2 regions of the Streptomyces sp. NRRL S-920 genome follow, and region 1 is predicted to be linked to the other one. Evidence: riboswitches for the same ligand, from Rfam matches in the RefSeq annotation. Region 1 holds a riboswitch; the other holds the start of a gene.

Region 1 (6,516 bases):
CAGCTACCAGAACCGCGTGGACTCCGACGCTGAGGTGCCCAACTGGGCGTAGTTCGTCGGTCTTTGAGGCCGCCCTCAGGCCCTCGCCAGCGAGCCCAGCACGCTAGCCGCCCCGTCCTCGGCGCCGATGACCTTTGAAAGCCTGGCGCACCGGGCACGGTACTGATCGTCGTACAGCGTCGTACGCAACGCCCCGGCCAGTTTCCGTGCCGTCAGCCGGCGAGCGGGGAGGCTGGTGGGGGCCAGGCCCAGGGACGTCAGGCGGTGGGCCCAGAAGGGCTGGTCGAGGGCTAGGGGTACGGGCACGGCGGGGACCCCGGCTCTCAGGCCGGCTCCCGCGGTGCCGGGTCCGGCATGGTGCACCAGGGCCCTCATGCGGGGAAAGAGCCAGTCGTGAGGGCACTCGCCGATGGTCAGGACGTCATCGGCGGAGACGTCCAGGCCCTGCCAGCCGGCCTGCACCACCGCGCGTACGCCCAGCCTGCGCACCACGTCCCTGATGGTGTCGCTCAGCCGCTCCGCGTCACCGGGAGAGACGCTGCCGAATCCGAAGTACACGGGAGCCGGACCCGAGGCGAGGAAATCGAGCAGGCGTTCGTCGGGGCGCCAGTGAGGGTCCCGGGCCGGCCACCAGTAACCCACGCACGCATGGCCGTCCGGCAATCGGTGGCCCTTCGGCAGCAGGGCGCTGCTGTATCCGTGCAACACGCGCCGGTGGCGCAGTACTTCAGCGGGCGGGCGGCCCATTCCGCGGCCCACTCCGTAACCCATTCCGCGCCGCATTCCCAGTTCCTGGCGGACCCAGGAAAGAGCCGGAGCGTACAGCGGGCTCATGGCGGCCCGCGTCAGGGTCTCGGCGAGCCGGTAGCCGTGGGGCGACAAGGCGGGGGCCGCGCTCAGTCGCGGCAGGAGCATTCCGGGGGCCGCTGTGTAGATTCCGGTACAGGGCAGGCCCGTCCCCTCGGCGATCACGGCGCATACCGGGTGCGCCAGAGGATGGGCGAGGATCGCGTCCACGCCCTGCCCGGTCGCTTCGAGAACGCCGCGGGCCATCACTTGGGCGATGTCCTGGGCGTTGCGCTTCCTGCGCCGCAGCCGGGCGGGGCTCTGCCACCGGTCGAAACGGTCGGCAGCCAGCGCGGACTCCTCCTGCCGGGCCAGCGGAAGAACGTGGACCGGCATGTTGTGGAGGCGGAACCTGGGCGCGTGACGTTCGGAGGTGGCGACCACCACCTCCTGTCCCGCGGCGACGAGGCGTACGCCCAGCCCGACATAGGGGGCCACGTCACCCGTCGAGCCCCACGTCACCAGCAGCAGTCGCATGCGGCCGAGTATGGACATGGCGCCCGTCGACCGTGCGGGGGAACACCTCCGACAGCCCCGACGAGCACGGCGTAACGCTCGAAAGGACCAAACCGGCGGTGAAATGCCGTGTCGGCCGTCCGGCCGTCGATATACAGGGCGGATGTCCCAGAGCATCGACGTGCACGTGACAGAACATGAGTTGCACTTCCGCGGCTTCCGGTACGTGGCCCGCCTGGCCACGGCGGGCGGCTGCGCGACCGAACCCGTCGTCGTCCTGGGCGGTTCCTCGCAGGATCGGTTCTCCTGGCTGCGGTACGAGCGGGTGCTCCTGTCGCACAGCAGCATGCTGACCCTGGAACTGCCCGGCTACGGAGACGCCGATCCCCTCCCGGTCGAACACGGCATCGACTTTCTCGCCGACACCGTCCGCCACGCCGTCGACGCGCTCTCGCTGGGACCGGTCAACGTATTCGGCGCGTGCTTCGGAGCCGCCATCGCGCTGCGCCTTGCCCAACGGCACCCGGATCGGGTCACGCGTCTGATGCTGGGGGGAACCGCCCAGGAGATCTCCCCCGAGTACATCGCCTCCGCGCACCGATGGCGCCGCATGGTGGACGACGGCCTGCTCGACGATGTGGCCCAGGACATGGTCGAGCAGTTCATGTCACCGCCCGAGCATGGGTTCGTGCGGCGACGGGCTGCCGTGGCTCGCCTGATGCGGCAGAGGTTCGCCCATCTCACCGCGCGTGAACTCGCCATGGACGTCACCCACCACGAGCGTCTCCTGTCGCACGCGTGGAGTCTGCCCGAGCCGGTGATCACCGCTCCCGCCCTCGTGTTCACCGGCGAGCACGACTCCATCACGCCCCCTCCCGTCGGCCGCCGCGTCGCCGAGGGGCTCGGGGCCCGGTTCGCCACGATCAAGGACTCCGACCACCTGGTGCAGATCGAGCGCGACACCGATCTGGCCGACTTGATGGACCGTTTCTTCACCGACCAGCCGCTCGAAGCCCTTCCCTACCTCAACCCCGTGGAGTGCTTCGCCCCGGCATGACAGGACCGGCAGCGGCCCCCCACCGAGGCGATGTCCGCCGGCTTCCGGCCCGGCGCGGGCGGGCCCCCCGGAGCGGTGGTTCGCTTCACCCCTTTGGATGCCGTACAGTTGTGTTTACCGACGCGGGGTGGAGCAGCTCGGTAGCTCGCTGGGCTCATAACCCAGAGGTCGCAGGTTCAAATCCTGTCCCCGCTACTGAAGACCCAGGGCCGGAAGCGTTCATCGCTTCCGGCCCTGGGTGTTTTCCGGCCCCGTGTGCCAAGAGGGCGTGCGGCACCCAGGACGTGCGTAACCCGCTCGGCCCCCACCAGGTCGCCCCCGCACCCCGCTCCGGGAAGCCTGAGTGCGGCGCGGTGATGGGCGCGGACTCGGCGGGAGACAAGCGGTGGGGCAGCGTGGCGGAATGGGCGGCGGGACCACCGCGCACGAGCGGGCCCTCGTCCGCGCCCTGCCCGTCCTGCTCCTGGCCGTCGGGATCGTGTACGACGCCTCGACCCCGGCCGAGTTCACCGCCGCCCCGCTCTTCACCGCCGCCCCGCTGATCGCGGCCCCCTTCTATTCGCTGCTCCACACCGTTCTCATGGGCATCGCGGCCTCCGTCTCCGTCCTCGTACTGCACTACGGCAACACCAACACCAGCCATGTCGAGGCCGTCACCGAGCTGGTCACCGTGGCGACCGTCGCCGCCCTCGCGATCGTCATCAACCGCGTCATCCACCGCGGATACGACCGCCTCGCCACCGCCCGCTCCATCGCCGAGGCCACCCAGCGCGCCGTCCTGCCGCAGCCGGACCCCCGCATCGGCGGGCTCGACATCGCGGCGCGGTACGAGGCCGCGCAGGCCGACGCGTTCATCGGCGGTGATCTGTACGCCGTACAGGACACCCCGCACGGCGTACGGCTCGTCGTCGGGGACGTACGGGGGAAGGGCATGGGCGCGGTGGCGGCCGTCGCCGTCGTCATCGGGGCGTTCCGGGAGGCCGCCGAGCAGGAGGCCACGTTGGAGGCCGTGGCGGAGCGCCTGGAGCGGGCGCTCGCGCGGGAAGGCATGCGGCGGGACGGGCTCGACGCCTTCGAGGGGTTCACCACCGCCGTCCTCGCGGAGATCCGGCACGGCGAAGGGGCCGTACGGCTGGTCAACCGAGGGCACCCGGCGCCCCTGCTGCTGCGCGGCGACGGACGGCTGTGCGTGCTCTCCGCGAGCGAGCCCGCGCTGCCGCTCGGCATGGGTGAGCTGGGGTTCTGGCCGGACCGGGCGGACGAGTCGGAGTTCCCGCCCGGCGCGATGCTGCTCTTCTACACAGACGGCCTCTCGGAGGCGCGGGACGCCGCGGGGGAGTTCTACGATCCCGCGACCCGGCTCGGCGGGCGGATCTTCCCCGGCCGCGAGGGGCCGCACGCGCTGCTCGCCGCGCTCGCGCAGGAGGTACGGCGGCACACCGGGGGCGCGGCGACGGACGACATGGCGCTGCTCGCGGTGCGGCGGCCGACGGCCGGGGACGCCGAGGTCACCGGCCGTGACTGAAGTGCACCGCTCCGCAGAACAATTGACGTCCTGTCAAGGGAATGTGAAGTTCCGGTGGCGGGTGGGCGGGGGTCCGCGTTAACGATCAACCGGAACAGCTTGGAATACGGACCCCCTGTCTATTAACGTTCGATAACGCAGCACGGTCGTCCCAGCCGTCACTAGAGGCGGCTCCGTGCGCACACGCCTAATCCCGCAAGGGAGCCGGGGAACCACCAACTTGGGGTGAATCGGGCATCTGTGCATCCGTGCCAGCTGTTCGTAGGAGACCTTCCTGCTCCGAACCCGTCAGCTAACCCGGTAGGCGAGAAGGAAGGAAAGGAGTGCGCCCCAGTGGCGTCCAACCGGCCTGCCCCCCAAGCCGTGTACATACCGAACGACGACGATTTCGGTGGGTACGACCAGGAGACCTGGGAGGAATGGAATCCCACTGAGGAGTCCGTCCGTCCCGTCCGCGGCAGGCACCGTGTGCACAAGAAGGGCGGCGGCGGGCTCGCCCGCAGCTCCACCGTGCTGGGCGTCGGCGTCATCGCCGCCGTCGGCGCGGGCGGCATCGCCACCGCGCAGGACGGCAAGCCCCCGGTCTCCATATCGATGCCCGACCTGGGCGCCGTCACCGACTCGCTGCCGGAGGCCAAGTCCCTTCCGGGCGTGGGCTCCCTGATATCCGACGACGCGCCGGACGCCGCGGGCTCCGATGCCGTCCCCGCCGGCGCTCCGCTCACGACCGCCGGTATGACCACCGCCGACGCGGGGCAGGGCACCTCCGACGCGGGCGAGGCCCTGCGCGCCCGCATCATGCAGCAGGCCGAGAGCCAGCAGAACCAGGCGGACGACGCGGTGCGGACCGCTGCCGAGGAGGCCGCCGCCAAGAAGGCCGCCGAGGAGGCCGCCGCCCAGCAGAAGGAAGCCAAGCGCGAGGCCGACGCCAAGGCCGATGCCAAGGCTGCCGCGAAGAAGAAGAAGGAGGAGGAGGCCCGCAAGGCCAAGGCCCTGGCCGAGCGTCGCGCCAAGCTCGCGAGAAGCTACGCCATCCCCACCTCCTCGTACACCCTGACCTCGCACTTCGGTGACTCGGGCTCGATGTGGTCCTCCGGTCAGCACACCGGTCTCGACTTCGCTGCGCCGACGGGTACCCCGCTCAAGGCCGTGCACACCGGCACCGTCAAGGAAGCCGGCTGGGCGGGCGCGTACGGCTACCGCACGGTCCTGGAGCTGTCGGACGGCACCGAGGTCTGGTACTGCCACCAGTCCTCCCTCAACGTGAGCGTCGGGCAGAAGGTCAGCACGGGCGACGTCATCGGCCGCGTCGGCGCGACCGGCAATGTCACCGGGCCCCACCTCCACCTGGAAGTCCGCACCTCCGGCGGCGCCGCCATCGACCCGCTGGCCTGGCTGCGGAGCAAGGGCCTCAACCCCTGAGCGGTCCCGTAGGGCGGACTTGACGTTCCCTTGGGGGAGTTCCCGGAATTCGTTTTCCGGCAAGGACGTTGAGGAATGCATGACTCCTCTTCGTACCCTCGGCGGATCCGACCTCGAAGTCTTCCCGCTCGCCCTCGGCGGCAACGTCTTCGGCTGGACCGCCGACCGGACCGCGTCCTTCGCCGTCCTCGACGCCTACACCGCGGCGGGCGGCAACTTCATCGACACCGCCGACGCCTACTCGCACTGGGTGGAGGGCAACAAGGGCGGCGAGTCCGAGACCGTCATCGGCGAGTGGCTGGCCGAGCGCGGCAACCGCTCCGACGTCGTCATCGCGACGAAGGTGGGCGCCCACCCCGAGTACAAGGGGCTCGCCGCCGACACCGTCAAGAGGGCCGCCGACGCGTCACTGCGCCGCCTGGGCACCGACTACATCGACCTCTACTACACCCACTACGACGACCCGTCGGTCCCGGTGGAGGAGGTCATCGGGGTGCTCGACGAGCTGGTCGAGGCCGGCAAGGTGCGCGCCATCGCCGCCTCCAACATCAGCCCCGAGCGGCTCCAGGAGTCCCTCGACTTCTCCGACCGCGAGGGCCTCGCGCGCTATGTCGCGCTCCAGCCGCACTACAACCTCGTCTCCCGCGACACCTACGAGGGCCCGCTCCAGGCGGTCGCCTCCCGCTCCGGCCTCGCGGCCGTCCCCTACTTCGCGCTCGCGTCCGGCTTCCTCACCGGCAAGTACCGCCCCGGCGCACGGGTGGAGAGCGCGCGCAGCGGCCGGGTCGAGGAGTACGTGGGCAGCGAGCGGGGCGACCGAGTCCTCGCCGCGCTCGACACGATCGCGGCGGAGCGCGGCGTCCAGGTCGCGACCGTGGCGCTCGCCTGGCTGGCGGCACAGCCCACCGTCGCGGCACCGATCGCCTCCGCACGCACGGTCGAGCAGCTGCCGGCCCTGCTGGCGGTGGCGGACGTGGAACTGACGGAGACGGAGACCGCGGCGCTCACGGCGGCTTCGGCCTAGCGGCGGCTACGAGCGGTAGGGGTTGTACGGGGCTTGGACGTACGGGGCTTGGAGGGGCGGAGCTTGCGCGTACGGGGCCTGGGGGTGACCCGGGTACCCGTACGCGTACCCGTGCCCGGCGTACGGCATGGGCGCGGGCATGGGCATGGGGAGCATGACCGGGGCCGTCGCGCGGGCCGCGTAGGC
Region 2 (6,516 bases), on a different contig from region 1:
CCATCTACGACACGATGCGGTTCGTCAGCTGCGATGTGGAGACGACATGTCTGGGGCAGGCGGCGTCGGCCGCCGCCGTGCTGCTGGCGGCGGGCACACCGGGCAAGCGGCACGCGCTGCCCGGAGCGCGCGTGCTGATCCACCAGCCCGCCGTCTCCGAGCCGATGCGGGGCCAGGCAAGCGACCTGGCGATCCAGGCCGACGAGATCCTGCGGACCCGGCGGCTCCTGACGGAACTCCTCGTACGGCACACGGGCCAGAGCCAGGAGCGGATCACCGCGGACATCGAGCGGGACAAGATCTTCGACGCGCCCGCCGCGGTCGAGTACGGCCTCGTGGACCGGATCATCCCGAGCCGCAAGACCTCGCTCCACGCGCGCGGGGCGAGGTGACGCGCGGATGCTGCCACCCGAACTGCCGCCGCTGCCCGCACTGACCCACGCCGAGGCGGAGTTGATCGACCGCTACCTCGAAGTCGTCGATCTGGTCGGCCGGATCAACCCCGCCCGCGCCGAGCACACCTACGGCGGGCTGCGCGCCGCCCAGGCGCTGGTCGGCCGGGCGACCGCCCTGCGGGACGCGCTGACCCTCATGCACCAGCGGGGCGAGAGCGAGGTGCACGCCGCCACGCTCGCCCGCGCGTTGCGCGTCCTGGACGGTGAGCGGCGGACCGGTCGCGTCGGCGTGCCGCCCCCGACACGCCCGTGAGCGGACGCGCTCCGCCCTCTCGGAACGTCCGGGTCCGTTTTGAAACGGACCAGTCGGGCTACCCCACTTGGCGTATCCGGTGGCCCGTCATCACGCGGCCGAGAGTTGCACAGGACGCGCACGAAGCGGGCGGAATGAACCGTTCCGGTGCTGGTCGAGCCATCCTCAGACCAGGCGCGCTCGGGTCGAATTCAGCAGTGTCCACCCGAACAGGTCAGTCGTGAGTAGCCTCACAAAACGCCGTTTCGACTCGGTTTTCGAGTCGTTTTCGGGTCAAGATCCCTTCCGACGACAAGCCTCCGCCACAGCGGCGGGGCGATCCGGGCGGACGCCGAGTCCTGCCGCCACCCGGATGACCGGTCGACATCGGTGCACCGGCAGGAGTGGAGGACCCAAGCACGGCGGGCCCGTCCGGAAAGTCCGGACGACGCCCTTGGGGTGAAGCCGCAGAGCACGACGCGGCCGGGCATCTTCGCCTGCCCGAACCCGACAGGTCATCCTTCACAGGCGGCTGACGAAGGGTTACGCATGACCGCGCTGAATCACGTTCCGTCGCTGCTCGGCAGGACGGGTGCCGCATCGGCTCTCACGCTCGCCGTCGTAGGCGGCACCATCGTGGCCCCCGGGCTCACGTCGGAAGCCGAGGCAGCCACCCACGGGACGAAGGCGCTCAAGATCGCGGCGTCCAAGAAGGGCTCCCCGTACCGCTACGGGGCCGCGGGGCCCAACCGGTTCGACTGCTCGGGCCTGACGCTGTACTCGTTCAAGCGCACGGGCAAGAAGCTGCCGCGCACCGCCGCCGCGCAGTACAACAAGACCCGGCACATCGCCAAGTCCCAGCGGACCCACGGCGACCTCGTGTTCTTCCACTCGGGCCGCAACGTCTACCACGTCGGTATCTACGCGGGTAACGGCCGTATCTGGCACTCGCCGAAGAAGGGGGCCGTAGTGCGCCTGGAGAAGATCTGGACCAAGAGCGTCTGGTACGGCCGCGTCCGCTGATCCGGCTCGCCGCGCCCCGCACGCCGCACGGCCGCTCCCCGAGGGGCCGTGCGGCGTCACGCCAGGAGCGGTTCGAGGACGAGCACCACACCCAACGCGCCGAGCGCGCCGCCGGTGAGGGCTTCGGCGGTGCGGGCGGCGCGCGGCCCGCGCAGCCGGCCGCCGAGGCGGTCCACCAGGAGCGCCACGACCGGGAACCACAGCAGGGCGAACGCCACGATGATGGCCGCGAGCAGCAGGGTCCTGGGCATCGCGGGGCTGCCCTCGGGCACGAACTGCGGCAGCACGCCGAGGAACGTGATGGACGCCTTCGGGTTCAGGGCGTTGGTGAGGAAGCCCTCGCGCAGACCTCCGCCCCGCACCACCGGCTCACCGCCCGGCTCGCCGCCCGGCACGGTGCCCGCCCGCGCCGCGGAGCGCAGCGCGCGGACAGCCAGGTACAGCACGTAGACCCCGCCGGCGACTTGAAGCGCCTTGAAGAGCGCGGGCACGGCCGCGAGCACCGCCGCGACCCCCGCGACCGCCAGCGCCGTGTGCACGAGAAGCCCGGCGGCGATGCCGATCGCACAGGCGACCCCGGCCCGCCGGGAGACGAGGGCGTTGCGTACGACGACGGTGAAGTCGGCGCCCGGCACGGCAACCATGCCCGCGGCGACCCCGGTGAAGGCGACCAGTTGTGCGTCCATGCCGCCCAGCCTGCCGGGCGGAGGCCTTCAGCGGGTATGTGCAATATCCTGGGTCTGCCTTAAGCAGACGTTTAGCCCGCGGCCCGGCGAGGCGCGCGTCGCACGGAGGGCGGTTCCCATGTATGACCCCACACGGCTCGCCGCGCTCGTCGCAGTCTCCGAGGCCGGTTCGATCACCCGGGCCGCCGAGCGCCTCGGCTACACCGTGCCCGCGCTCTCCCAGCAGCTGGCCAAGCTGGAGCGGGAGGCGGGCGCCGCCCTTCTCGTACGCCACCACCGCGGGGCCAGGCTGACCGGCGCGGGTGAGCTTCTCGTGGGCCATGCCCGCCGGGTGCTCGACGAGATGGAGCGGGCCCGGCACGAACTGGCGCGGTTCGCCGGGCTCTCCGGGGGCCGGCTGCGCGTGGGCACCTTCCAGACCGCGGGCATCCATCTGCTGCCGCCCGTCCTGACGGCTTTCCGCAGGGCCCATCCGGAGGTGGAGCTGACGGTGACCGACCACGAACCGCCCTTCGGTGTGGCGGCCGTGGCGGCGGGCGAGATCGACCTGGCCCTCACCCACACCTACGAGCCCGCCGACCCCTTGCCGCTGCCCTCCGGGGTGTCGGCCGAGCCGGTCCTGGTGGAGGAGCTGGTCCTGGTGACCCAGCCGGGGCACGCCCTGACGAGCGGGACGTCCCGGCTGCCGCCGGCCGAGCTGGCCGGGCAGCCACTGATCAGCATGGCGCCCGACCACCCGCCGCGGCATGCCGTGGAGCGGGCTCTCGCGCGGGCCGGTGCGACCCCCTCCGTGGTCGTCGGCACGCCGGGCTACGTCCTGGTCTGCGCCCTGGTCAGCGCGGGGCTCGGGGTCGCCGTGGTGCCCGAGATGGTGGCGCGCACCGCGTCGACGCCCGTCGGTATGCGGCTCCTCGACCCCGGTGACCTGCGGCGGACCATCTCCGTCAGCTACCGCGCCGAGGAGTCGAACGCGGCGGCGGACTCCTTCCGGGCGCTGCTGCGCGGGGCGTTCGGGCGCTCGGCGAGTCCGAACTGAGCCGGGGACGTCCCGCGCTCAGCGCGCCGGGTCGCGGTGCCGGTGCTGGACGGGGACCGTCCAGGGCAGGGCGATCCACACGGTCTTGCCGCCCTCCTCGGTGGGGCTGACCGAGAGCCTGCCGCCGCACTCGGCGGTGAGCCAGCGGACGATGACCATGCCGCGGCCGTTGTCCTGCTGGACGGCGGCCGGAAGCCGCTTCGGATAGCGCGGGTGGCTGTCGGTGACGCCGATCCGCAGCTGCTCGTCCCGGTCAAGCTCGACGTCCACGGTGAAGGTGGGCGACTGCCCGCGGGTGTGCTGCACGGCGTTCGTGGCCAGCTCGGAGACGATGAGTCTGATGGTGTCCCCCACCTCGGCGTCACCGGGCAGGCCCCATTCCATGAGGACGTTCGCCACGTATTTCCGGGCGGCGCAGACCGAGGCGGGATCGCTCGGCAGAGTGACGGATGCTTCCTGGTGATCTGCCATGGCGACGCTGTCCCTTTCCCACCGGGGCCGGTCTCCGAACTCGTAGCGGATGACCCGAGGACGGCCCCGGACTGGTGCTTCAGGCCAGCGTCCCACTCCTTAACCGGTCACGGGTGGCGATCCACCGAGATGTGCATATATCTGTCGCTCGAAGCGGTGAACTCTGCTACGGCCGACCGTATTTGGGCGTAGGGGCGGCACTTCCTCTACTGTCGCCTTTGTCCCCCGCTCCGCCGCCGGGACGCCCGACGGCTCGGTCCGGAAGGAGACGGACATGCAGCACGGCCCCGCGGTGCGCCGCCGCCGACTCGGCGCCGAACTGCGCGCGCTGCGCGGCCTCGCGGGCCTCACCAGCAGCCAGGCCGCCGCGAAGGTGGGCTGGCACCAGTCGAAGGTGAGCCGGATCGAGACCGGCCGCAGCGGCGTGAAGGCCACGGATGTACGCCTCCTGCTCGACGCGTACGAGGTGCGGGACCCCCACCTCAGCGAGCTGCTCGTGGCGTTGGCCGGGACCGACGAGACCGGCACCGCGGGGCGTCACCACTGGTGGAAGGCCTACCGTGACCTGCTGCCCGCCGCCTACCGCGACTTCATCAGCCTGGAGGCGCAGGCCGGCTGGATGCGCACCCTGGAGACCTCGGTGGTCCCCGGCCTCCTCCAGACCCCCGAGTACGCGCGCGCGGTGACCCGGGCCGCGCTCGGCGGGCTCTCCGAGAAGGAGGTCGACTCGCTGGTGGAGGTGCGCCTGGCCCGGCAGGACGTGCTGCGCGCGGACCCGCCGCTGCGGCTGAGCGTGGTCCTGGACGAGGCGGTTTTGCGCCGACCCGTGGGCGGTCCCGGAGTCCTCGCGCGGCAGCTCGCACGGTTACAGGAGGTGGCGATGTTGCCGCAGGTGCGACTTCAGGTGCTGCCGTTCGCCTCCGGAGAGCATGTGGGTCTCATCGGGTCTTTCGTTATGTTCTCTTTTCGGAACATTGCTGATCTGGATGTGGTTGTTCTCGACCACTTGACGAGTAGCCTCTACCTGGAACGGAAAGAAGACCTCCAGGCGTACACGGAGGCCTTCAACTCCCTTCAGGAACAGGCGCTTTCCCCCGAGGACTCAAAGGAATTCATCGCCGGGCTATACGACGGCGCGTAAGGAGGCACCATGACCGCAATGCCTCGGTACGTACCTTCAAGCACCACCCTTCAGGGCGCGCGGTGGCAGCGCAGCAGCCGCAGCAATGGAATGAACAACTGTGTCGAGACAGCCACGCTCGACTCCGGCACGCTGAGCGGCCTGCTGGCCGTGCGCGACTCGAAGAGCACCGCGGGGCCCGCCCTGCTGTTCTCCCCCGGTCCCTGGGAGACGTTCGTCGACAGCCTCCGGTGAGCGCGGTCCGGCCCCGCGCGGGCCGGACCGTCGGCCGTCTCATCGGGGCGCGGCGCGGCTGATCACTCGTACGGCATCGGCGATCTGTGGGCCGGTGAGATCCGCGCGGGCGGTCAGCCGCAGCCTCGAAATCCCGTCCGGCACCGATGGCGGCCTGAAGCAGCCCACCGCCAGGCCCGCGGCCCGGCAGTCGGCGGCCCAGCGCACGGCCGACTCCGGTGACGGCGCGCGTACGGAGACGACGGCGGCGTCGGGGCGTACCGCCGACAGACCCTCGGCCGTGAGGAGTCGATGCAGCTCAGCGGCGACCTGGCGCGCGCGAGCCGCGCGTTCGGGCTCGCGGCGCAGCAGCCGCAGGGCCGCGAGCGCGGCGCCCACCGCCGCGGGCGCGAGCCCCGTGTCGAAGATGAAGGTCCGCGCGGCGTTCACCAGATGGTCGATGACCTTGGCGGGTCCGAGCACGGCGCCGCCCTGGCTGCCGAAGGACTTCGAGAGGGTGACGGTGACCACCGTGTCGGCGGCGCCCGCCAGCCCGGCGGCCTGCGGGGCGCCCCGGCCGCCGTCGCCCAGCACACCGAGCCCGTGGGCGTCGTCGACGATGAGCCCCGCGCCGAACTCCCGGCATACGTTCGCCAGTTCGGCCAGCGGTGCGGCGTCGCCGTCCACCGAGAACACCGAGTCGGACACCATGACGGCGGGGCCTTCGTGGCCCTCCAGCGTCTTGCGCACCGCCTCGGGGTCGGTGTGCGGCACCACCTGGGTGGCGCCGCGCGCGAGGCGGCAGCCGTCGATCAAGGAGGCGTGGTTGCCCGCGTCGGAGACGATCAGCGAGCCGTGCGGGGCGAGCGCGGTGACCGCCGCGAGGTTGGCCGCGTACCCCGAGGAGAGCACGAGCGCCGCCTCGAAGCCGCAGAACTCGGCGAGTTCCCGCTCCAGCTCGGCGTGCAGCTCCGTGGACCCCGTGACGAGCCGCGAGCCGGTGGCGCCGCCACCCCACCGCTGGGCCGCCGCGGCGGCGCCGTCGGTGATCTCCGGGTGGCGGGTCAGGCCCAGGTAGTCGTTGCTCGCCAGATCGAGGAGGCCGCCCGCGGCCGCGGCGCGCGGACGCAGCGTGCGGACGAGTCCGGCGTCGGCGCGCAGGCGCGCCTGCTCGTCGATCCAGTCGAACGGCGCGCGCGTCGACGGCGGCGCACACGCGGCGCCGGACGGACCCGGCGCCGGAGTCACGGGGTGCCTGT

The links. A riboswitch is a leader RNA that binds a small molecule or an ion and turns the genes downstream of it on or off. The one in region 1 is predicted to bind cyclic di-AMP.
Region 2: linked by a shared signal. The riboswitch ahead of IG54_RS0104260 (C40 family peptidase) and the one ahead of IG54_RS0127790 (M23 family metallopeptidase) in region 1 are both predicted to bind cyclic di-AMP.

The regions. Positions count from the first base shown of each region.
Region 1 covers NZ_JODF01000048.1:20,424-26,939, reverse strand. Annotated here, with positions in the region: gene IG54_RS0127810 (glycosyltransferase) at 76-1,323, opposite strand; gene IG54_RS0127805 (alpha/beta fold hydrolase) at 1,466-2,359, shown strand; tRNA gene IG54_RS0127800 (tRNA-Met) at 2,481-2,554, shown strand; gene IG54_RS0127795 (PP2C family protein-serine/threonine phosphatase) at 2,745-3,884, shown strand; cyclic di-AMP (ydaO/yuaA leader) riboswitch at 4,059-4,206, shown strand; gene IG54_RS0127790 (M23 family metallopeptidase) at 4,218-5,306, shown strand; gene IG54_RS0127785 (aldo/keto reductase) at 5,386-6,330, shown strand; gene IG54_RS0127780 (PrsW family intramembrane metalloprotease) at 6,337-6,516, opposite strand, start outside.
Region 2 covers NZ_JODF01000003.1:263,568-270,083, reverse strand. Annotated here, with positions in the region: gene IG54_RS0104270 (ATP-dependent Clp protease proteolytic subunit) at 1-392, shown strand, start outside; gene IG54_RS0104265 (hypothetical protein) at 400-708, shown strand; cyclic di-AMP (ydaO/yuaA leader) riboswitch at 1,057-1,233, shown strand; gene IG54_RS0104260 (C40 family peptidase) at 1,237-1,710, shown strand; gene IG54_RS0104255 (LysE family translocator) at 1,767-2,396, opposite strand; gene IG54_RS0104250 (LysR family transcriptional regulator) at 2,515-3,432, shown strand; gene IG54_RS0104245 (ATP-binding protein) at 3,451-3,903, opposite strand; gene IG54_RS0104240 (helix-turn-helix domain-containing protein) at 4,178-5,044, shown strand; gene IG54_RS0104235 (DUF397 domain-containing protein) at 5,054-5,278, shown strand; gene IG54_RS0104230 (8-amino-7-oxononanoate synthase) at 5,318-6,516, opposite strand, start outside.